DNA from 2 places in the Solwaraspora sp. WMMD1047 genome. Region 1 is predicted to be linked to the other one. Evidence: predicted binding sites of a transcription regulator. Region 1 holds the regulator's gene; the other holds the start of a gene.
What was found. Region 1 encodes HrcA, which represses chaperone genes, less so after heat shock. Its sites were predicted from a motif close to GGTTNGCACNCTCNNNNNGAGNGTGCNAACC; they were not measured.
Positions count from the first base shown of each region.

Region 2: a site for HrcA is predicted at 9,641-9,671, ahead of O7627_RS29915 (FmdB family zinc ribbon protein). Genes of this name have one in related genera too.

Region 1 covers NZ_JARUBL010000001.1:5,672,453-5,683,720, reverse strand. The annotation lists gene lepA (translation elongation factor 4) at 1-1,068, shown strand, start outside; gene O7627_RS25915 (NUDIX hydrolase) at 1,140-1,601, shown strand; gene O7627_RS25910 (GlsB/YeaQ/YmgE family stress response membrane protein) at 1,673-1,963, shown strand; gene O7627_RS25905 (hypothetical protein) at 2,093-2,947, opposite strand; gene O7627_RS25900 (enoyl-CoA hydratase-related protein) at 3,027-3,818, opposite strand; gene hemW (radical SAM family heme chaperone HemW) at 3,837-5,060, shown strand; gene O7627_RS25890 (DUF4870 domain-containing protein) at 5,114-5,704, opposite strand; gene hrcA (heat-inducible transcriptional repressor HrcA) at 5,956-6,978, shown strand; gene dnaJ (molecular chaperone DnaJ) at 7,033-8,166, shown strand; gene O7627_RS25875 (RsmE family RNA methyltransferase) at 8,170-9,021, shown strand; gene O7627_RS25870 (MMPL family transporter) at 9,138-11,268, opposite strand, start outside.
Region 2 covers NZ_JARUBL010000001.1:6,531,165-6,542,432, forward strand. The annotation lists gene O7627_RS29865 (Rieske 2Fe-2S domain-containing protein) at 1-602, shown strand, start outside; gene O7627_RS29870 (hypothetical protein) at 825-1,445, shown strand; gene O7627_RS29875 (hypothetical protein) at 1,600-1,953, shown strand; tRNA gene O7627_RS29880 (tRNA-Ala) at 2,330-2,403, opposite strand; gene O7627_RS29885 (hypothetical protein) at 2,493-3,311, opposite strand; gene O7627_RS29890 (GNAT family protein) at 3,479-4,117, opposite strand; gene glp (gephyrin-like molybdotransferase Glp) at 4,114-5,445, opposite strand; gene O7627_RS29900 (UTP--glucose-1-phosphate uridylyltransferase) at 5,459-6,433, opposite strand; gene O7627_RS29905 (diguanylate cyclase) at 6,443-8,848, opposite strand; gene O7627_RS29910 (5-formyltetrahydrofolate cyclo-ligase) at 8,983-9,573, shown strand; gene O7627_RS29915 (FmdB family zinc ribbon protein) at 9,698-10,135, shown strand; gene O7627_RS29920 (flagellar biosynthesis protein FlgA) at 10,313-10,966, shown strand; gene O7627_RS29925 (hypothetical protein) at 11,101-11,268, opposite strand, start outside.

The DNA of each region.
Region 1 (11,268 bases):
GTCGGCGAGGTGGGCTACCTCATCACCGGTGTGAAGGACGTCCGGCAGTCCCGGGTCGGTGACACGGTGACCATCAACAACCGGCCGGCCACCGAGGCGCTCGGCGGCTACAAGGACCCGAAGCCGATGGTCTACTCCGGGCTGTACCCGATCGACGGCTCGGACTACCCGGACCTGCGGGACGCGCTGGACAAACTCAAGCTCAACGACGCCGCGCTGAACTACGAACCGGAGACCTCGGCCGCGCTCGGGTTCGGGTTCCGGTGCGGCTTCCTCGGCCTGCTGCACCTGGAGATCATCCGGGAGCGGCTGGAGCGCGAGTTCGGCCTCGATCTGATCTCGACGGCCCCGAACGTGGTCTACCGGGTGCTGATGGAGGACGGCGCGGAGGTGACCGTCACCAACCCGAGCGAGTACCCGACCGGCAAGGTCGCCGAGGTGTACGAGCCGGTGGTGCGGGCCACCGTGCTGACCCCGAACGACTACGTCGGCGCGGTGATGGAGCTCTGCCAGGGGCGGCGGGGCACCCTCAAGGGGATGGACTACCTCTCCGCCGACCGGGTCGAGCTGCGCTACACGCTGCCCCTCGCGGAGATCATCTTCGACTTCTTCGACCAGCTCAAGAGCCGGACCAAGGGGTACGCCTCGCTGGACTACGAGCCCTCCGGCGAGCAGCAGTCCGAGCTGGTCAAGGTGGACATCCTGCTGCACGGCGACGCGGTGGACGCGTTCAGCGCGATCGTCCACAAGGACAAGGCCTACAACTACGGCACCACGATCGCGGCCAAGCTGCGCAAGCTGATCCCCCGGCAGCAGTTCGAGGTGCCGATCCAGGCGGCGATCGGCAACCGGGTGATCGCCCGGGAGACGATCCGGGCGATCCGCAAGGACGTCCTGGCGAAGTGCTACGGCGGTGACATCACCCGGAAGCGCAAGCTGCTGGAGAAGCAGAAGGAGGGGAAGAAGCGGATGAAGATGGTGGGCCGGGTCGAGGTCCCGCAGGAAGCCTTCATCGCCGCCCTCTCCACCTCCGACGGCGGCGACGGGAAGGCCGGCGGGAAGAAGTGACCCTCCGGGCGTACGGGCCGGCGGCCCGGTTCTGCCCGCGTTGTGCGGCGCCGCTGTCCGGACCGCCGCCGGTGGCCTGCGCCGGCTGCGGCTACCAGCTGTTCGTCAACGCCCGCCCGACGGTCAACCTGGTGGTGCTCGACGGGGACGGCGACCGGCCGCACTTTCTGGCGCTGCGCCGGGTGGCCGAGCCCCGGGCCGGCCGGTGGGAGACCCCCGGCGGATTCTGCGACGGCGCCGAGCACCCCACCGACGCCGCGCGGCGGGAGGCCCGCGAAGAACTCGGCGTCGATGTCACCCTGGGCGACCTGATCGGGATGTACGTGGGCAGCTACGAGTTCCAGGACGAGGCGCTGCCGCTGCTGGAAATCTTCTATCTGGCCACCATCCCGCGCGGAGAAGTTACCCTTGACCCAAGCGAATCGTCCGAAATGAAGTGGTTTTCCGTCGCCGATCCGCCCGCTTTGGCGTTCTCGACGATGAATGCGGCCGTTGCCGACGTTGCGCGACGTCTGGGGCATGGATCGGTTTGAGCGTCGCTGCGGCCGGGAATCTAGCCGTCACCACAACAACAGCGTGTGACACTTCTTGGAGGAGGACGGCCGTGGAATTCACCGTCATGGGCATCATCACCGCACTCATCGTTGGTCTGATCATCGGGGCGCTCGGCCGTCTGGTCGTCCCCGGCCGGCAGAACATGCCGCTCTGGCTGACCATGCTCGTCGGCGTCGGTGCCGCGCTGCTCGGCACCGTGATCGCCCGGGCCGCCGGCATCGCCACCCAGACCGCCGGTATCGACTGGACCGAGCTGCTCATCCAGGTGCTGGTCGCGGCCATCGCCGTCGCGCTGATCGCGGGCGTCGGCAGCCGCCGCCGCGGCGTCAGCCGCTACTGACCGGGTTCCGGCGCGAGCCGGGACCTGACCACAACGCCGATGGGGCGCCCGACCACCCGGTTCGGGCGCCCCATCGGCGTTGTCGTCACCGGTCGGCTTCCACTGGCCGGCGTCCGCCGGTCGCCGTCGTCACCTGTCGGCGAAGACCTCCGCGAACACCTGGCCGGCGGCCGACTCGTCGTCGGCGACGGTGGACCAGTTGCCGGCACCGGAGGTCCACTCCAGAGTGCCGAAGCGCACCCGCCGTACCCCGTGGTCCTTGGCGTGCGAGACCAGCCAGTGGGCGTACCGCCAGCCGGCCCGCTCGTCGGCGGCGGTGACGGCCAGGCCGGACAGCTCCGCCGCGACGGTGGTCTCCAGCCGGCCCCAGTCCAGCCGCAACTGGTCGTCGAGCGCGCTGGCCGCGGCGCTGCCGCGCAGCGCCGGATCGCCGACGCCCCGGCAGGCCACCGCCCCGGTGGCGTTGCCGACCAGGGCCCGGGCCAGCACCGCCGACTCGTCGGCCCACTGCTCGTACGCCTCCGGGAAGGCCGACCGCTGCACCGCCTGGGCGGCGTCGGTGACCCGCATCCGCTCCCAGCCGCGCACCTTCTTCAGCCCGGCGTAGAACTTGTTGGCCGCGTACCGGGGGTCGCGGATCTGCTCCGGGGTGCCCCACCCCTGGCTGGGGCGCTGCTGGAACAGGCCGATCGAGTCCCGGTCGCCGCCGGCCAGGTTCTCCAGCCTGGATTCCTGGTAGGCGGTCGCCAGGGCGACCACCACCGCCTGCTCCGACATCTTCCGGCGGATGCCGACCGCGGCGATGGTCGCGGCGTTGGCCATCTGGCTGGCGGTCAGCTCGACCCGGCCGTCGGCCTCCACCGTGCAGCCCCGCATCCCCAGCGTGATCGGCAACGACCCGGTGAGTTCCCGGCCGCCGAGGTAGACCCCGAAGCCGGCGACCAACGCCAGCGCGGCGACAATCGCGATCACCCGAGCACGCACGGTCACCCCTCAGTTCGACTGTGGAGCCGACCCGGCATCGTCGGCGCGCTCGGCTCCGCAGCCAGCGTACGTGCCGGCGTCAGTCCACCGGGATCCATCGGGCGGGCCGCTTCTCCCGGAACGCCGCGACCCCCTCCCGACCCTCCGCCGAGAGGAAGTAGCCGGTGGAGAGCGCCGACAGCTCGGCCAGCTCGGCCCCGATCGAGGCCGGCGTCGGCCGGCGCAGCAGCTCCTTGGCGCCGGCCAGCGCCCCGGGCGCCCCCCGGACCAGCGCCGCGCAGTAGCCGGCCACCGCCGCGTCCAGCCCGTCGGCCGGCACCGCCGCGCTGACCAGGCCGATCTGCGCCGCCCGCCGGCCGTCGAAGGTGTCGCCGGTCAGATAGAGCTCGGCCGCGGCGCGCGGCTGCAGCCGGGGCAGCACGGTGGCCGAGATCACAGCGGGGATCACCCCGAGCCGGACCTCGGTGAACGCGAACGTCGCCGGTTCGGCGCAGACCGCGATGTCGGCCGCCGCGATCAGGCCCAGCCCGCCGGCCCGGGCCGGGCCGCCGACCCGGGCCAGCACCGGCTTCGGGCACTCCCAGATCGCGGTCAGCACGTCGCCGAGCATCCCGACCGGCACCCGGCCGCTGGCGTACGCGGCGGCGGTCTCGGCGAGGTCGGCGCCGGAGCAGAAGACCGGGCCGGTGTGGGAGATCACCACCACCCGGACGGCATCGTCGGCCACCGCCGCGGCCAGGCCGGCCAGCAGCTCGGTCATCAACGGGGTGGAGAGGGCGTTGCGGTTGTGCGGGCTGTCCAGGGTAAGGGTCCGCACCCCGGCGGCGGTCGAGATCCCGACCAGGCCGGTCCGCTGCTCGTTGTCGCTCATGCCGGGCACACTAGTGGGATGCCCGGCGTACCCCCAGATGGTGAGCCCGTCCCGACCGACGGTGCGCTGCCCGACGGCGCCCGCGCGGCGGTGGGCGCGCGGGGGTTCGGCGTCTACCTGCACGTGCCGTTCTGCGCCAGCCGGTGCGGCTACTGCGACTTCAACACCTACACCGCCGCCGAGCTCGGCCCCGGCGCCAGCCGCCAGGAGTACGCCGACGCGGTCCTCGCCGAATTGGCGCTCGCCGCCCGGGTGCTCGGCGACGCGCCGCCGCCCCGGGTCGACACCGTCTTCGTCGGCGGCGGCACGCCCACCCTGCTGCCCACCGACGACCTGGCCCGGATGCTGGACGCCATCGACCGGACCTGGGGGTTGGCGCCGGACGCGGAGATCACCACCGAGGCCAACCCGGAGTCGGTCACCCCGACCTCGCTCAAGGAGCTGCGGGCGGCCGGCTACACCCGGATCTCGCTCGGCATGCAGTCGGCCGCGGCCGGGGTGCTCGCCGTGCTGGACCGCCGGCACACCCCGGGCCGGGCCACCGCCGCCGCCGCCGAGGCCCGCGACGCCGGGTTCGACCACGTCAACCTGGACCTGATCTACGGCACGCCGGGGGAGAGCGCGGACGACTTCGCCGGGTCGCTGGCGGCCGTCACCGCCGCCGGAGTGGACCACGTGAGCGCGTACGCGTTGATCGTCGAGGACGGCACCCGGCTGGCGGCCCGGATGCGGCGCGGCGAGCTGCCGTACCCGAGTGACGACGTGGCGGCGGACCGCTACCTGGCCGCGGAGGCCGCCCTCGACGCGGCCGGCCTGACCTGGTACGAGGTCTCCAACTGGGCGCGGACGCCGGCCGACGAGTGCCGGCACAACCTGCTCTACTGGCGCGGCGGCGACTGGTGGGGCCTGGGGCCGGGCGCGCACAGCCACGTCGGCGGCGTCCGCTGGTGGAACGTGCGGCACCCGGCGGCGTACGCGGCCCGGCTGGCGGCCGGCGAGTCACCCGGGCAGGGCCGGGAACTGCTGACCCCGGTGGACCGGCACATTGAGGACGTGATGCTGCGGCTGCGGCTGCGCTCCGGGCTGCCGCTGGCCGCCCTCGACCCGGCTGGGCTGGCCGGCGCGGTCGAGGCCCGCGACGCCGGCCTGCTCTCGGCCCCCGAGTACGCGGCCGGCCGGGCGGTGCTCACCCTGCGCGGCCGGTTGCTGGCCGACGCGGTGGTCCGCGACCTGCTGCCGTGACGACGTCGGGCCGGGCACCCCAGGGGGTGGCCCGGCCCGACGAACAGCGCTGGTTACTTGATCATTTTGATCGACATGGGGTAGTTGTACAGCTCTCCGTTTGTCGCCTTGAGCCCGGCGATCACGCCGAAGACCGTGGCGATGATCCACGCCGCAAGGGTGATCAGGAAGCCGATGAAGATGCACATCGTGATGTAACCCACGATGGCGATGATCGACCAGAGGATCTGGAAGTTGAGCGCGTTCACCGCGTGCGCCCGGACGGTCGGGGATTCGTTCCCCTTGGCCAGGAGCGCGACCAGCGGGGCGATCCAGCCGCCGGCGCCGCCGCCGACCAGCGCGCCCGCCGCGCCACCGAAGTGGGCGACCAGGGCCCAGGTCTTCTCATCGTTGTTCGCGTAGCCGGCCGGAGCCGGGCCGCCCCCGTAGTAGCCGCCGCCGGCCGGCGGGTAACCGCCGCCCTGCGGGGGATAGCCGCCGCCACCGGGTGGGGGGTAGCCGCCCTGGTCGTACGAGGGCGGCGGGTAGCCGGGAGCGGGGGCCTCGCCCGGAGTCGAGTAGGACCCGGGGGGTGCGGGCGGAGAGGTCGGGTCCGACGGGCTGCCGGGGTAGCCCTCTCCGGGAGGGCGAGGTGGTTCAGTCATGGGGTCACGGTAGGGGCACGGGTCAAATGGCGCCAGACAACACCCGTGAAATCTGTGGACAATTACCGACCGAAGCTGTTAGGCGTCCGGAGGTATGGTCTGGGGGCCGGTCGTTCGGGGGAGGCCCGCCGGCCAGCCGGCCGGCGATCATCGCGCCTGGCCCGGGCGACGACGTAGACTGGCACTCGCTACATTCGAGTGCCAGGCGGGCGCAGCCAGCGCCGGCGCCACCCGCCGTCGGGGAGGTGAAGATGGGTCTGGACGACCGCAAGCTCGACGTGTTGCGCGCGATCGTCGAGGACTACGTCGCCACCCAGGAGCCGGTCGGCAGCAAGTCGCTCGTCGAGCGGCACCAGTTGGGTGTCTCGCCGGCCACGGTCCGCAACGACATGGCCGTGCTGGAGGAGGAGGGCTACATCCGGCAGCCGCACACCAGTGCCGGCCGGGTGCCCACCGACCGCGGCTACCGGCTCTTCGTGGACCGGCTCTCCCGGGTCAAGCCGCTCACCCCGGCCGAGCGGCGGGCGATCGAGCGGTTCCTGGTCGGCGCGGTAGACCTGGACGACGTGGTGCACCGCACGGTCCGGCTGCTGGCTCAGCTCACCCGCCAGGTGGCGGTGGTCCAGTACCCGAGCCTGGCCCGCTCCTCGGTGCGGCACCTGGAGCTTGTCCCGATCTCCACCACCCGGCTGATGCTGGTCATGATCGCCGACACCGGTCGGGTGGAGCAGCGGCTGGTCGAGCTGCCCGCCCCGGTGCCCGCCGACGACGTCACCGACCTGCGGCAACTGGTGAACGAGAAGCTCGTCAGCTGCCGGCTCTCGGAGACTCCGCCGCTGGTGCAGGCCCTGGTCGAGGAGGTGCCGCCCCGGCTGCGGCCGGCGATGACCACGCTCGCCACGGTGCTGCTGGAGACCCTGGTGGAGCGGCACGAGGAGCGGATCGCGCTGGCCGGCACGGCCAACCTGACCCGCGGCGGCCTGCTGGACTTCCAGGGCTCGCTGCGGCCGATCCTGGAGGCGCTGGAGGAGGAGGTCATCCTGCTCAAGCTGATCGGCGAGGTGGAGCCGAGCACCCTGCGGGTCCGGATCGGCGACGAGAACGAGATCGACAATCTGCGGGCCGCCTCGGTGGTCAGCACCGGTTACGGGCCGGGGGCCACGATCGTGGGTGGGCTCGGCGTGCTCGGCCCGACCCGGATGGACTACCCCGGCACGATCGCCACGGTGCGGGCCGTGGCACGCTACGTCGGCGACCTGCTGGCGCAGAACTGACCCCTGACGACCGGCGAATGGCAGCGCGAGACGGATATGAGGACACGGAACGCAGTGGCCAAGGACTACTACGGCATTCTCGGCGTCGGCCGGGACGCCTCCGACGACGAGATCAAGCGCGCCTACCGCAAGCTGGCGCGGCAGTACCACCCGGACGTGAATCCGGACCCGGAGGCGCACGAGAAGTTCAAGGACATCAACGCCGCCTACGAGGTGCTCTCCGACGATCAGAAGCGGCAGATCGTCGACCTCGGCGGTGACCCGCTCGCGCCCGGTGGCGGCGGTCCGGGCGCCGGTCCCGGTGGGGCCGGCCCGTTCGTCGGGTTCCAGGACATCATGGACGCGTTCTTCGGGGCGTCCGGTGCGCGCGGCCCCCGGCCGCGGACCCGGCCGGGGGCGGACGCGATCCTGCGGCTCGAGCTCGACCTGCACGAGACCGCGTTCGGGGTGGAGGCGCCGATCACCGTCGACACGGCGGTGCTCTGCACCACCTGCACCGGCGCCGGCACCGCCGCCGGCACCCACCTGGCCACCTGTGACGCCTGTGGCGGCCGGGGCGAGGTGCAGTCGGTGCAGCGGACCTTCCTCGGCCAGGTGGTCTCGTCCCGGCCGTGCGCGGTCTGCCAGGGCCACGGCACGATCGTCCCGCACCCCTGCCCGACCTGCGCCGGTGAGGGCCGGGTGCGGACCCGCCGCTCGCTGACCGTGAAGATCCCGGCCGGGGTCGAGGACGGGATGCGGATCCGGCTGGCCCAGCAGGGCGAGGTCGGACCGGGCGGCGGCACCGCGGGCGACCTCTACGTGGAGATCCACGAGCGCACCCACGACGTCTACTCCCGCAAGGGCGACGACCTGCACTGCCGGGTCACCGTCCCGATGACGGCGGCGGCGCTGGGCACCCGGCTGACCATCAAGACCCTGGACAGCGAGGAGCCGGTCGACGTCAAGCCGGGCACCCAGCCGGGCAGCACGCTGCGGCTGCGCGCCCGCGGAGTGCCGCACCTGCGCGGCACCGGCCGGGGTGACCTCTACGTGCACCTGGACGTGCGCACCCCGACCCGGCTCGACGCCGACCAGGAGCGGATGCTCCGCGAGTTCGCGAAGACCCGGGGCGAGGAGGTCGCCGAGCTGAGCAAGCAGGGCGGTTTCTTCTCCCGGATGCGCGACGCGTTCAACGGTCACGCCTGACCGTTGTCCGCGCCGTCGTTCCTGGTCGGGGCGCTGCCCACCGGCGATACCTGCACCCTCGACGGCCCGGAGGGCCACCACGCGTCCACGGTGGCGCGGCTGCGCGTCGGCGAGCCGCTGCTGCTCACCGACGGGCGGGGCGGCACGGCCACCGCGGTGGTCACGGCCGTCGGCCGCGGCACCCTCGACCTGACGATCACCACCCGGGGGTACGCCGAGCCGCCCGACCCCCGGCTGGTCGTGGTCCAGGGGATCGCCAAGGGCGATCGGGGCGAGCTGGCCGTGCAGGCGATGACCGAGGTGGGGGTCGACGAGATCGTGCCCTGGGCGGCGGAACGCTCGGTGGTGCGGTGGCGCGACGAGCGGGGGGAGCGGGCCCGGCAGCGCTGGGTGGCCACCGCCCGGGAGGCCGCCAAGCAGTCCCGCCGGCCGTGGCACCCGACCGTCGCGGCGGCCGCCTCGACCGGCGAGGTGGCCCGTCGGCTGACCGGCCCGGTCACCCAGCCCGGCGCGAGTGCGGCAGGCTCCGGCGGTGCTGCGGGCTCCGGCGGTGCTGCGGGCGCGGCGGGCTGCGGCGGCGCTGCGGGCTCGGCTGGTGCGGCCGGTGCGGCGGGCGTGGTCACCGGGTTGGTGCTGCATGAGGAGGCGGGGCTGGCGTTGTCCCGGGTGGCGTTGCCGGTGGCCGGCGAGATCGTACTGGTGATCGGGCCGGAGGGCGGGATCGCGCCGGGGGAGCTGGCGGCGTTCGAGGCGGCGGGGGCGGTGCCGGTGCGGCTCGGGGCCGAGGTGTTGCGTACCTCGACGGCGGGGGTGGCGGCGCTGGCCGTGCTCTCGGCGAGGCTGGGGCGCTGGTGAGGCTGGGGCGCTGGTGAGGGCGGGGCGCTGGTGGGGGCGGCGGGGGCTGAAGATCAGTTGATGAAAACGGTCGCTACCGGCTCCGGTAGCGACCGTTTTCATCATTTGATCAAGGGTTAGTGGGCCACCGCCGGTTCGGCGGGGGTGGTGGCCGGGTCGGTGGGTGGGTGTGCGGCGTCGCGGGGGGCGTCGCCGTGGCCGGGCCACCAGGCCTTGTGGCCGAGTAGGGCGGTGATGCTCGGCACCAGGAACATCGACATCACGAACGCCGAGATGGCGATGCCGACGGCGACCGCGAAGCCCATCTCGGTCAGGAACGCCACCCCGGCCAGCATCATCGAGGCGAAGGTGCCGGCCAGGATCAGCCCGGCCGCGCCGACCGACGGTCCGCCATGCTCGACGGCCAGGTCGGCGGCGGTGCGGGGATCGTTGCCGAGCCGGGCCTCCTCCCGCAGCCGGGCGATCATGAGGATGTTGTAGTCGGTGCCGATCGCCACCACGAACAGGTAGAGGATCGTCGGCAGCATGAACGACAGCCCGGGCCGGCTGCCGATGCCCTGGAAGACCAGGACGGTGGCACCCAGCGTGCTGAGGAAGCCGAGGAAGACCGCCGCCATCAGGTAGATCGGCGCGACCAGGCTGCGCAGCAGCAGGGCCAGCACGATCGCGATCAGCAGGCCGGCGATCGGCAGGATGACCCGCAGATCCCGGTTGTTGGCGTCCCGGATGTCGGCGAAGGTGGCGGTGACCCCGCCGACCAGCGCGGTGGTGCCGGCCGGGGCCTCGGCGTGGGCCAGGTCGCGCAGCTCGCCGCCGGCCAGGTCCAGCGACTCGGGCGAGTACGGGTTGTCGGCCAGCAGCAGGTTGATCTGGGCTGCCATGCCGTCCTGGCTCAGCCCGACCGGGCTGCCGTCCTGACCGGCGGGCATGGTGCCGCCGACGCCCGGTGCGGCGCCGAGGCGTTCGGCGTACCGCCGCAGTTCGGTCGGGTCGAGCGGGGTGCCGTTGTCGCTGCGGATGTAGACGGTGGTGGGGTTGAGGGCGCCCGGCGGGAAGCCGGCCTGCAGGTCCTCGAAGCCCTGGGCGGACTCGGTGTCCGACGGGAGCTGGCCGGTCTGGTCGTAGTCCCACTTCATGCCGAAGACACCCAGCGCGAGCACCACCATCAGGCCGCCGGAGACCAGGGCGACCACCCCCGGGCGGCGGCCGGTGAACCGGCCGAGCCGCTGGAAGGTGGTGCCGGTGGGCACCTTCTGCCAGGACTTCGACGGCCAGAAGACCTTGGTGCCGAGCAGCGAGACGATGGCCGGGACCAGGGTGAGGGCGGCGATCGCCATCACCACCACGGCGATCGCCAGGCCGGGGCCAAGGCTGGTGAAGGCGCCGAAGACGGCCAGCAGCAGGGCGCTGAACGCGATCACGATGGCCGCGGCGGCCGAGGCGATCACCTCGCCGACCCGGGCCACCGCGTTCACCAGGCCGACCTTGCGGTCGTCGCCGGCCCGCAGCCGCTCCCGGTAGCGGAACAGCAGGAACAGGATGTAGTCGGTGCCGACGCCGTAGAGCACGATGGTCAGGATGATCTCCAGGGACGGGTCGACCTGGAGGTCGGCGAACTTCGCCACCCAGGCGATCAGTCCCGGCGAGACGGCGCTGACCACGCTCACCGCGACGATCGGCAGCAGGGCCGCCACCGGGCTGCGGTAGATGATCAGCAGCAGGCTGATGATCAGGACGATGGTCGCGATGCCGACCACGACCAGGGCGGTGTCGAAGGCGTCGGCGTTGTCGGCGAACATCGCCACGTCGCCGGTGACGGCGGAGTCCAGGCCGGTGTCGGCCAGCGCCGTGTCGACCGTGTCGCGCAGTCGGGGGATCGCGTCGATCAGCGCCTGGTCCTCGGCGAGCCCGACCAGGCCGACGGTGACCAACTCGACCTGGTTGTTCGGCGATGGCGCGGGCGGGCCGACCAGACCGGTGACCCGCTCGATGTCGGCGGCGTCGATCGCCTGCGCCAGACCGCCGACGGTGTCGTGGTCGGCCTCGGTCAGCGGTTGGCCGTCGGTGCGCTTCACCACGATGGTGGCGGTCGCGTCGTTGGTCTGCGCGAACTGCTGCTGAGCCAGCTCCAGCGCCTGCACGGACTCGTAGCTGTCGGGCAGGAAGTTGGCCTGGTCCTGGTTGGTGACCTCGTCCAGGGTGGGGGCGAGCGCGAGGATCGCGCCGGCCACCACCAGCCAGGCGAAG
Region 2 (11,268 bases), 860 kb from region 1:
TGTCCCTGCTCGCCGGGCTCGTCCCGGTCGGTGTGGTCGCCGCCACCCCCCTGATCGGCGGCCTCATCCGTAACCCACACACCGACCGGGAGCTCTACCAGACCGGCTTCGCCCCCGCCGACGACCAGGGCGCGATCACCAGCATCCGTCTCGTGCGGGAAGACGGGCGCGCCGTGCGTCCGGCGGACCTACTGCCCGGTGGGCAGGTCACCGTCTTTCCCGGCATCCCGCGCGGGACGAGCAACGAGTACGCCGATTCGGTCACCCTGCTCATCCACCTACGACCGGAGGACGCGCTCAAGGCTCGCGAAAACAATGAGGAGGCCGGCAAGACCGACTGGATGTGGGGCAACTACATCGCCTACTCGAAAATCTGTACCCATGCCGGCTGCCCCGCCAGCCTCTACGAGCAGCAGACAAACCGGCTGCTGTGCCCCTGCCACCAGTCACAGTTCCTGATCACCGAGAACGCCAAACCCGTCTTCGGTCCCGCCAGCCGGCCGTTGCCCCAACTACCGATCGAGGTCGACGACGAGGGCTTCTTCGTTGCCTCCTCCGACTACAAAGACCCCATCGGCCCCGACTTCTGGGAACGCCCCTGACCACTTCGGCCCCCGCATTCCCGGCCACCAGCGCCCACATCGGCGCCCGGCAAGGGCTGGTGACCCTGAGCCACCCCGCTCGCCATCGGCGGCGCGAAAACGCGAGCAGTCTCGTTCGGCGGTCGAGGTGACTTTGGCCGGTTGCGGGGAAACCGATGCCTCCGCTGGTCAACGAGGCGCGGTTGTCACACCGGGCCTTCTCGGGAAGGGATGGAAGCTGGCATGGCAACAGAGGAACGGTCACTGATGGCCGAGACGGGACGTTTTCCGAGAACGGCGCCGGTCCCGGCTGCCGTTGAGATCGACGCACCTACGATGCGACGTAGCGCGGGAGACCGGATAACCGGTGGCCCGGTCTGGGGTGGTTTCGTCGTCGCGCTCGCCAGCTGGATCACGCTCGAGGTGCTGCTGGTCGCCCTGACCCTGACCGGGGTGACCGCCGGACCCGATCCTGCCCCTGACCAAAGCGCCTGGTGGTGGTCCCTGCTGGCCGCCGTTGTCGCCTTGTTCGTCGGGGGTCTAACGGCCGGTGCCGCGTCACGTTGGCAAGGTCCGCGCGACGGGTTGCTGCTGGGGGTGACGGTGTGGGCACTCACGATGGTGGCGCTGCTGGTGTTGTCCGCGGTGGGTGCCGGTATCGGCTTCGGCGCGTTCGGTCAACTGTTCGGCACCGGCCGTGTCGGGACCGGACAGGAGCTGCCTGCCGCCATCACCGATGCGGCGCAGGACGCCGCACTGGTCGCGCTGCTCGTTCTCGGCCTGACAGTCGTGGCGGCTGCCGCCGGGGGTGCCGTCGGCGCCAAGATCTGGCCCAGGAACGCCGATCGGCAGTCTCGACCCTGACCTGGATCCATCTCATGGCGTACCAGCTGGTCGATCGCGACGGTCTGTTGGTGGCGCAGATCGTCCGTGTCGGCTCCGCCGCGCTGGCAAGCACAAAGGCACGCCGCACGTAACCGGCCCGGCTCCACCGTCACGCAGGAGGAGGAACGCGACGATGAGGCAGACCAACCCACCGATGGCACCCAGCAACGAGGCCACCAGCGAACAACTCGACGTCGCCCGAAGTCAGGGCAACGTCTACCACCAGGCCATGCAGGCCATGGCTGAGGAGGAGGGAGCCCACACCGCCCAGGTCGACGACTACCTCGTCGGCTTCGTCCACGAAGAGGCCGAAGGCATGTACGCCCTCGACGGCGACAGCCTCGTCTGGCGCGAGGCCGACGACGACGCCAACGCCCACCTCGAGGTCGCCGTCGCCGACGCCGTCGACGGACGCTTCGTCCCCGGCCTCGACGTACACCTGGAACTCAGCCGCGACGGCACTCCGGTATGCGCCACGACCCCGTGAACGGCCGTCGCTACGCCCGACCCGTCGAGGTCCACTTCGACAACATCAGGCTCACGAACGGCCGCAAGCTCAGCCCGGACGCCCACCCCCGCGGATCCGCAGCGCCTACCGCCGCAGGCGGGTAGCCGGTCGACCGGGAGTGGGAGGACTGGGTAGATTTCCGTGTTTGCCCTGGGTGTGGTCCGTTGGACACCCACCCGCAGTTGTAGGGCGGGCGCGCTGAGCAGCCTGCCCGCGTCCGGCTGCCGTGGCCCCCTTTGTCGAGGTGGCGCAGGCGGTCTGGTGGGGCGCTCAGGTTTTCGGGGGGTGATTCAAAATCACATAGGTAAACTTAAGGCCCCGACCAACGTTTCTCCTGGTCAGAGCCTTAATGGTGTGGAGCTGAGGGGATTTGAACCCCTGACCCCCTCGATGCGAACGAGGTGCGCTACCGGTCTGCGCCACAGCCCCCCGGCCCGCCGACCGGGAAAACCCGGCGGGCCGAGGACAAGGCTAACAGTTCCCCCGACCCGCCGTGAAACTGCCCCAGCGCCCTACGGTCACGCGGAGTGCGAGCCTCGGCCGGCCTCGTAGGCGCGGCCGCGCAACCCGCCCGACCGCCGGTAGGAGACCGACCCGGGCCGGCCACCACCGGCCGCCGCCGGCAGCTCGGCCGGCAGGTCAAGACCCATCGCGGTACGCCGGACCGCCTCCCGCTGGGCCGCCAGCCGCCGCTGCGCCTCCCGGCGGGCCGCCGCCCGGCGCGCCTGCTCCCGGCGTACCTCGGCCTGCCGGGCGGCCAGCCAGGCCGCCTCCCGGGCCCGCGCCCGACGGCGGCGGCGCTCGGCCACCGCCCGGTTGCGCAGGTGCACCACGTACGCGCCCAGCAGGGCGGCGGTGACCGCGAAGCTGATCCAGAAACCGGGGCTGACCAGCACCACACCCACCAGTTCGACCAGGTTGAGCAGGATCAGCGCGGCGAAGACCCGGCGGCGGCGGTAGACCGCCGGGGTGTGCCGCCGGTCGGGGCGACGCGGCCTCGGCCCGGACCGGGGTACCGACCGTAGCCGGCCGCTGCGCCGACCGCCGCCGTTGTCGGCCGGCGGCGCGGACACCTGACCCGCCGGTGGGCCGGAGGCCTGCCCCTGCGGCGGTACGCCGGCCCGGAGCGTGACCACCAGCACCCGGGACGGGTTGACCGGCCGGCGGCCCGGGACAGTACGACGCCGCCGGCGGCGCTCGATCACCCGCGCCGTCGACTGCGCCCGCTCCGCCACCAGCCGCTCGGTGGCGTCGTACCGGCGCACCAGCGCCGGCGCGAGAGCGAGCAGACCAGCGGCGGCGAGGACGGCGAGGAGCACCGACGCCGGCACCCTCACCCCTCCCGTCACCCTTGTCGGGCAACCCCGGCGGGCGCGAGAACTGTCGCGCCGTGGCCCTCGATCGGCAGGATCGACAGGGCCGGTCCGGGGTTGCCGCACGTCCCAGTTACTTCAGGTTACGGGGCTCCCACCAGGATATTCGTACGCCGCGCCGGGCACCCGGCTCAGGAGGCGGCGGCGCGCAGCCGGTGCCAGCGGGCCAGCAGACCACCCTCGGCGGCCACTTCTTCGCTGGTCATGGCGTACCCGATGTGGTCTCGCCAGGCGCCGTCGATGTGCATGTAGCGCGGGTGGTACGCCTCCTCGCGGAAGCCGAGCTTCTCGACCACCCGACGGGAGGGGGCGTTCTCCGGCCGGATGTTGACCTCGATCCGGTGCAGGCCGCCGGGGCCGAAGGCGTGGTCGACGGCGAGCGCCATCGCGGTCGGGATCACCCCCCGCCCGGCCGCCCGGGCGTCCACCCAGTAACCGGCGTACGCCGAGCAGAACGCGCGCCGCACGATGTTGCCCAGGTTGAGGTGGCCGACCAGCCGTTCCCGGCCGTTCTCCCGCAGGCAGACCGCGAACGGCATGCCCTCGCCCCGGCGGGCGGAGCGCCGCTGGTCGCGGTGCACGTAGCGGAACGCGGACGGGGAGTTCAGCTCGTCCCAGCGGCCGGGTGGGGAGGACTCCCAGGGTGCCAGCCAGCGCTGGTTGGCGCGGCGCACCTCGGACCAGGCGGCGGCGTCGGAGCGCCGGTACGGGCGGAGCACGACCGGGCCGTCCCGCAGCACCACGGGCCAGCCGGGCGCGGAGAGGTTCATCGGCGCCGGTCCAGCAGCAGCACGTCCACGGTGGAGCCGGCCGCCGCGGTGGTCACCCGCTCGCCGAGAACCAGCAGACCGTTCGCCTCGGCCAGCCCGGAGAGGGTGTACGGCCCACCGAGCAGCGGTTGCACGGTGTAGCCGCCGCCGCGCCGCTCGGCGACGTGGGCGGGGCGGAACTCGCGCAGCCCGGCCGGGGACGACAGCGTTTCCAGCAGGTGGGCGCGCACGCTCGGCCGGAACACCGGTTCGGCGCCGGCGAGCAGTTGGATGGCGGGCCGGGCCAGCACCTCGAAGCCGATCAGCGCGGCGCCCGGGTCGCCGGGCAGGCAGACCACCGGCACCTCCTCGGCGCCGACCGTGCCGAAGCCGAGGGCGGCGCCGGGGTAGAGCGCGACGTCGGTGAAGACGACCGGGCCGGGTCGCCCGCCGTCGCGGCGGGACATGATCCGCCGGACCATGTCGCCCGGCCCGGTGCCGGTGCCGCCGGTGGTGATGATCAGGTCGGCCCGCAGGGTCTGGTCCTCCAGCAGGCCGCGCAGCCCTTCGGGGTCGTCGTCGCAGATGCCGACCCGGTAGGCGACCGCGCCGACCTCGGCGGCGGCCGCGGTGAGGGCGTGCGAGTTGGCGTCGACGACCTGGCCGGGCTGGCTGCCCCGGCCGACGTCGACAAGTTCGTCACCGGTGGCCACGATCACCACCCGGGGGCTCGGCCGGACCACCACGTGGCCGATGCCGGTGGCGGCGAGGACGGCGACCAGGGCCGGCGAGATGTAGCTGCCGGACCGGGCCAGCAGGGTGCCGGCGGCGATCTCCTCGCCGGCCCGGCGCAGGCCGTACCCCCGCTTGGGGGTGCGGAAGATCTCCACCGCGGCCATGCCCTGGTCGGTCCATTCGACCGGGACGACGACGTCGGCGGCGAGCGGCAGCGGCGAGCCGGCGGCGACCGAGAAGCAGGATCCCGGCGTGAGGCGGACCGGCCGCCAGCTCGCCGCGCCGAGGTCGCCGACGACGTTGAGCCGGACCGGCCGGGGGTCGCCGAGCCGGGCCGGGCCGGGGCCGAGGCCACCCGCCGGCGGGAAGCCGCCGCCCCGGCCGGCTCCGGAGATGTCCTCCCAGCGGGCCGCGTACCCGTCGATGGCGGCCTGGTCGAACGCCGGGAAGGAGTGCGGCGCGGTGACGTTCTCGGCGAGCACGTTCCCGTACGCCTGGGTCAGGTCGAGGTCGAGCGGGGGCAGCGCGCGTAACCTGCGCAGTACGCTGCCCAGGTAGTCGGCGAGCGGCGTCAGCTCGTTGGCGGCCGCCTCGGCGTCGGCCGTGGCTGTCACACTGTCACCCCGGTCATGTGCTGCGCCCGGCGAACGTGCCGACGAACTCCCCGAGCCACTGCCGGAACTCGGCGCCGAGGTCGTCGTTCTGGCAGGCCAGCTGCACCACCGCCTGCAGGTAGCCCAGCGGCATGCCGGTGTCGTAGCGGGTGCCGCGGTAGACGATGGCGTGCACCGGTGTCCCCTCCTTGAGCAGGGTGGCCATCGCGTCGGTGAGCTGGATCTCGCCGCCGCTGCCGGGGCCGGTCCGCCGGATCGCGTCGAAGATGTGGCCGGGCAGGATGTAGCGGCCGAGTACGGCCAGGTTGCTCGGGGCGTCGGCGGGGTCCGGCTTCTCCACCAGGCCGGTCACCTTCACCACCTCGCCGAGGTCGGTCAGTTCGGATTCGGCCTCGGTGACCGACGCGATGCCGTACCGCTTGGTCTCCTCCCAGGGCACCTCGCCGAAGGCGAGGACGATGCCGCCGGTGCGGGACTGCAGCTCCAGCATGGGGGGGAGCAGCGGGTCGGCAGGGTCGCCGAACTCGTCGCCGAGCAGCACCGCGAACGGCTCGTCACCGACGTGCGACTCGGCGTACGAGACGGCGTGGCCGAGGCCGAGCGGCTCGCCCTGCCGGCAGGTGTAGATCTCGGCCAGCTCGGCGGGGCGGCGGACGGCGGCGAGCCGCGCGGCGTCGCCCTTCTCCTCCAGGCGCTGCTCCAGGTAGGGCTGGCGGTCGAAGTGGTCGACCATCGACGTCTTGCCCCGGCCGGTGATCAGCAGTACGTCGCCGATGCCGGCCGCGGCGGCCTCCTCCACGATGTACTGCAGGACGGGCCGGTCGACCACCGGCAGCAGCTCCTTCGGCACCGCCTTGGTGGCGGGCAGGAACCGGGTGGCCAGACCGGCGGCGGGGATGACCGCCTTCACCGCTCGTCGCCCGGTCGGCGCTGGGGTCGTGGGGGTCGAGGAGGAGTTCGTCGCTGAGGTCGCTGCATGCTCCGGCATGTCGCGAGACTATCGGCCACGGGTCTGTAGCGGCGGGTGTGCCCCGGAAGACGCGCCGCCGGGGCGACCCACCTCACCGTCCGTCGCGTCGGCCGGCCGGGGCGCCCGGCCGGCCCGGGGCAGGTCGTCGGCCGGCGGCACGGCGCCGCCGGCCACCGCCAGCTCCGCGACCGGCGGCCCGATCCTGGGTACGGCGATCCGGTAGGTGTCGCGGCCGGCGGACTTGGCGGCGTAGAGCGCCTGGTCGGCCGCTTCGAGCAGGTGCGGTCCGGTGAACGCGTGGTCCGGATAGACGGCGATGCCGATCGACACGGTCACCGAGATCCGCCGGCGTTCGCCGGCCGGGCCGACCTCGGCGTCGACGGTTATCGGGGTGTCCCGGATGGTGGCGCCGAGCCGCTCGGCGACGGTGGCCGCCCCCGGGGCGTCGGTCTCGGGCAGCAGCACCACGAACTCCTCCCCGCCGCGGCGGAAGGCGAGGTCCACCTCGCGTACCAGGTTGCGGATCCGGCGGGCGAACTCGGCCAGCACCGCGTCCCCGGCGGCGTGGCCGTAGGAGTCGTTCACCCCTTTGAACCGGTCGAGGTCCAGCGCGAGCACGCTGAGCATCCGGCCGAACCGGCTGGCCCGTTCGACCTCCCGGCGGACCGACTCGGTCAGGTACCGGTAGTTCCACAGCCCGGTGAGCGGGTCGGTGAGGGAGAGCCGCTGCGCCTCCTCGTGGATCCGGACGTTCTCCACCGCCACCGAGGCGTGCCGGGCGAAGGTGCGCAGGGTGGCCAGGTCGGCGTCGTCGAACTCGTCGCCGCCGTGCCGGTCGTAGAGGGCCAGCACCCCGATGGCGTCCGGCCGACCGGCAACCGTCGCCGGCAGCGGCAGGCCCGGCTGGTGGGGTTGCCCGGCGGCGGTGAACGGCACGGCGACGTAGGTGTGGCACCGGGGTTCGTGTTCGGCCAGCGCCGGCCCGTCCCGGTCCACCCGGCCGCGGCGCGGCTCGCCGGTGGCCGCCACCGCGCCGAGCAGCCCGGCGCCGAACCGGATCGGGCCGTCGTCGGCGCCGGCCGTCGGGCTGAGTCCTTCGGCGCAGCGGCAGACCAGGGTGCCGGTGGCCGGGTCGAAGAGCAGGACGAGGCCGGCGCGGGCGCCGGTGGCGGTGACGGCGGTCCGCAGGATCACCCGCAGGATCCGCGGCAGGTCGTGGGTGCTGGCCAGGGTGTCGCCGAGGATCGCCAGGTGGCCGCGGAGCTGGTCCCGGCTGACGGTGAGGGCCTGGGCGTAGGTCTGGGTCTCGCGGGTGATCCGGTTGAAGGTGCTGGCGAGCCGGCCGACCTCGTCGGGCGCCCGGACCGGGAGCCGGGCGGTCAGGTCGCCGCCGGCCATCCGGGCCGCCGCCCGGGCCAGCTCGACCAGCGGGCGGGTGGTCGAGCGGGCCAGCCGGCGGGCGGCCAGCAGCGCGAGGACGCCGGCCACTCCGACCGCCCCCGCCAGCAGGGCGTGCAGGGTCCGCGACGGTTCGCGGGCCACCGACAGGATCAGCGGTAGGGGCTGGCCCGGGGCGGGGCCGATCCGTTTGACGTACCGGCCGCCGCGGGTTTCGACGATTCCGTCGCCGGTGATCCGCTCGGCGGCGGCGAACACCGATTCCCGGGTGCCGCTGGGTTCGGTGCTCGGACCGCCGTCGGCGTCCGGGTCGACCGCCGGCGGGCCGCCGTCGATCGATTCCCTGGTGGCCGACCCCCCGGGCGCCGACCCCTCGGCCACCGATCCGTCGGCGGCCGATCCGTCGGTGGCCGGTCCCTCGGCGGCCGGTCCCTCGGCGGCCGATCCGTCGGTGACCGGTCCGGCAGTGGCCTCCGGCCCGCCGGTCGGACTGGCCGGACCCGCCGGGCCGGTGGCGGCCGGCTTGGCCGGCAGCAGGGTGACGGCGGTACCGGTGGCGGCGGCGAGCCGGGTGACGAAGGCGGTGTCCAGCACCTGGGCGGCGTGCACGCTGCCGCTCGGGGTTCCGGCGGTGTCCCGGAGCTCGACCCGGGCGGCGATCGCCCGCGGCGCCACCGCGGTCGACCGGTCGCCGCCGCAGTCGGCCCACGGTCCGGCCGGCGGGTCGGGCGTGATCAACACCGGCGTGCCGTTCGCAGCGGTCACCAGGACCGCGCTGGCCAGGCCCTGGGTGACGAACTCGGTGGCGAGCCCGGACCGGTCGGTGGCCACGGCGACCGCGGCGGCGGCGGAGTAGAGCTGTTGGCACAGCGCGGTGATCGTGTTGCGTACCGTGGTTGCGGCGAGGCTCAGCCGGTCCTCGGACCGCTGGTGACCGACGGTGGCCGCCGTGACGCCGACGAAGCCGGCGCCGAGTAGCACCGGGCCGAGCACCACGGCGAGAAAGGCGCTTGTCAACCTTCCGCGCAGCGTCACTCTTCCCTCCGGAAGCTCCGCACCCGATGCTGCGATGCTGCGACAAACCACTTACTTAACGCGGGTCACGGCAGGAGTGTTACGTGTCGGATTCTTCGGACGAAGCGGATGCGATCGACCGGGTGAAGCGGGAGCTGCGCCACGACCTGCTCGCCCGCCGCCGGGCGCTGCCGGCTCCGACCCGGGCCGACGCCGCCGGCGCCGTCCAGCACCAGCTGGCCGACCTGGTACGTCGACTGCGCCCGACCACCATGACCGGGTACGCGCCGGTCGGGGCCGAACCGGGCGGGCCGGAGCTGCCCGAGGTGCTGTCCCGGGCGGTCGAGACCGGCGGCGGCCGGCTGCTGCTGCCGGTGCTGCGCACCGATCTGGATCTGGACTGGGGTCGCTACACCGGACCAGGCGGTCTGGTGGCGGCCGGTCGAGGGATGCGGGAGCCGGACGGCGCCCGGCTGGGCCGGGCGGCTATCGCCGGGGCCGGGCTGGTGGTCGTACCGGCGCTGGCCGTGGACCGGGCCGGCATCCGGCTGGGCCGCGGCGGCGGCTCGTACGACCGCGCGCTCGCCCGGGTGGCACCGGGTGCGTTGATCGTGGCGGCGCTGCACGACGGCGAACTGGTCGATCGGCTTCCGGCCCATCCACACGACCGCCCGGTGCACGCGGTGGTCACCCCGACCGGCGGCTTCAGGTCACTCGGCGACCGGGGCGGCGGGCCGCCCGGGTGAGGCCGCCGGGCGGCCGGGGTGACCTGGTGGCCGGGCCGGGTGGACGAAATCGGGTCCGATGAAGCACCATTGGCACTCGGACACGACGAGTGCCAACAGCCCGAGCAAGATCCGGAGGGGAACCGTGCCCACCTACCAGTACGCCTGTACCGCGTGCGGTGATCAACTTGAGGCGGTCCAGTCCTTCACCGACGAGCCGCTCACCGAGTGTCCGGCGTGTCAGGGTCGGCTCCGCAAGTTGTTCGGCTCCGTCGGCATCGTCTTCAAGGGGTCCGGCTTCTACCGCAACGACTCCCGGGAATCCTCGAACGGCTCCCGCAAGGGGTCGGAGAGCGGTGACTCCGCGACCAAGGCCGCGACCAGCGGTTCCGGGGACTCCGGCTCGAACGGCGGCGCCACCGCTGGCGGCGGCTCGGCCAACGGCGGGTCCCAGGGCTCGGGCAGCACCGACAGTGCCACCAAGAGCGGCGGTTCGGACAGCGCCAAGGCCAAGGCGGGTTCCACCGGCGGCACCTCGTCCGGCGGCGGCTCGACGAGCACCGCCACCAAGACCGGCGCCTGACGACCGGCCCGCGCTCCGGGCCGCTTCGTAGCACGAGTGGCGCCCGGGCGGGGGCTTGTCCACAGCCGGCCAGGTTCTCCACAGCCTGGCGCTTTCCATCGGCGAGCCGACTCGCCGGGCGCCTAGCCTCCTGACGTCCCGGACACCGACCGGTGCCCCGGGGAAGGGAGGCGACGGATGGCGACGGAGCCGGCCCTGCGGCCGACCCGCTGGCCGGGACCGCCCCGGCGGACCACCGTGCTCCGAGCCGGGCTGGTGGCGACGTTCCTGGCCCTGGCCGCCGGAGCGCTGTACGCGGTCCCGCCGGCGACCGGCTGCGAGCCGGTCGCCAGCACGCCGGTTGACGGCCGGGGTGCGGGCGGCGACGGCTGCGGTGCCGGCCGTTCGGCCGGGCCAGCGAGCGGGCCGGTTTCCACGGATCATCCCGACCCCGGTCCGGCCGCCCAGGCTGCCGGCCGGCCGGCCGCCGACGCGGACGACGCCGCCGATGACCCGGCCGACGCGGACGGGCAGCCTGGCAGCGAACTGCCGGGCGGGTTGCCCCTGCCGGCCGGGGCGGTCGGCGTTCCGGTTCCACTGGCGGAGCCGGCGGTACTGGCCGTCGTCCGGCCCGGCACCCGGGTCAACCTGCTGGCCGCGCTGCCCGCCCGCCGTCCGGGCGCGACCGTCGAGCCGGTGCTGCTGGCCGAGCGGGTGCCGGTCCTGGCCGTGCTGCGCCCGGCGGCAACCGACGGCTCGGCCGCCGTCTACCTGGCGCTGGACCCGGAGCAGGCGCGACGGACGATCGGCATGCCGCCCGACGCCCGCTTCGCCCTCGCGGTCCTGCCCTGACCGCCCAGCGCACCGATCAGGCCCATCCGCCACCCGTGCCGGCAGCCCGTGCTGGCCACCCGTGCCGGCTGCCCGGGCTGGCCACCCGTGCCGGCAGCCCGTGCTGGCCACCCGTGCCGGCTGCCCGGCGCCGGTCAGTCCCAGTGCGGCGGGCGTTCGGCGAGCAACCGGTCGTCGTTGGACCGGGCGTACTCGCCCCACCCCCGGTCGGTGTCGTCCGCCGTCTGCTCGGGCAGCACGACGAAGTCCTCGCTGAGATCGACCTCCCGGTCGTCGTCCCCGGACGCGCGGGGCACCGGTGG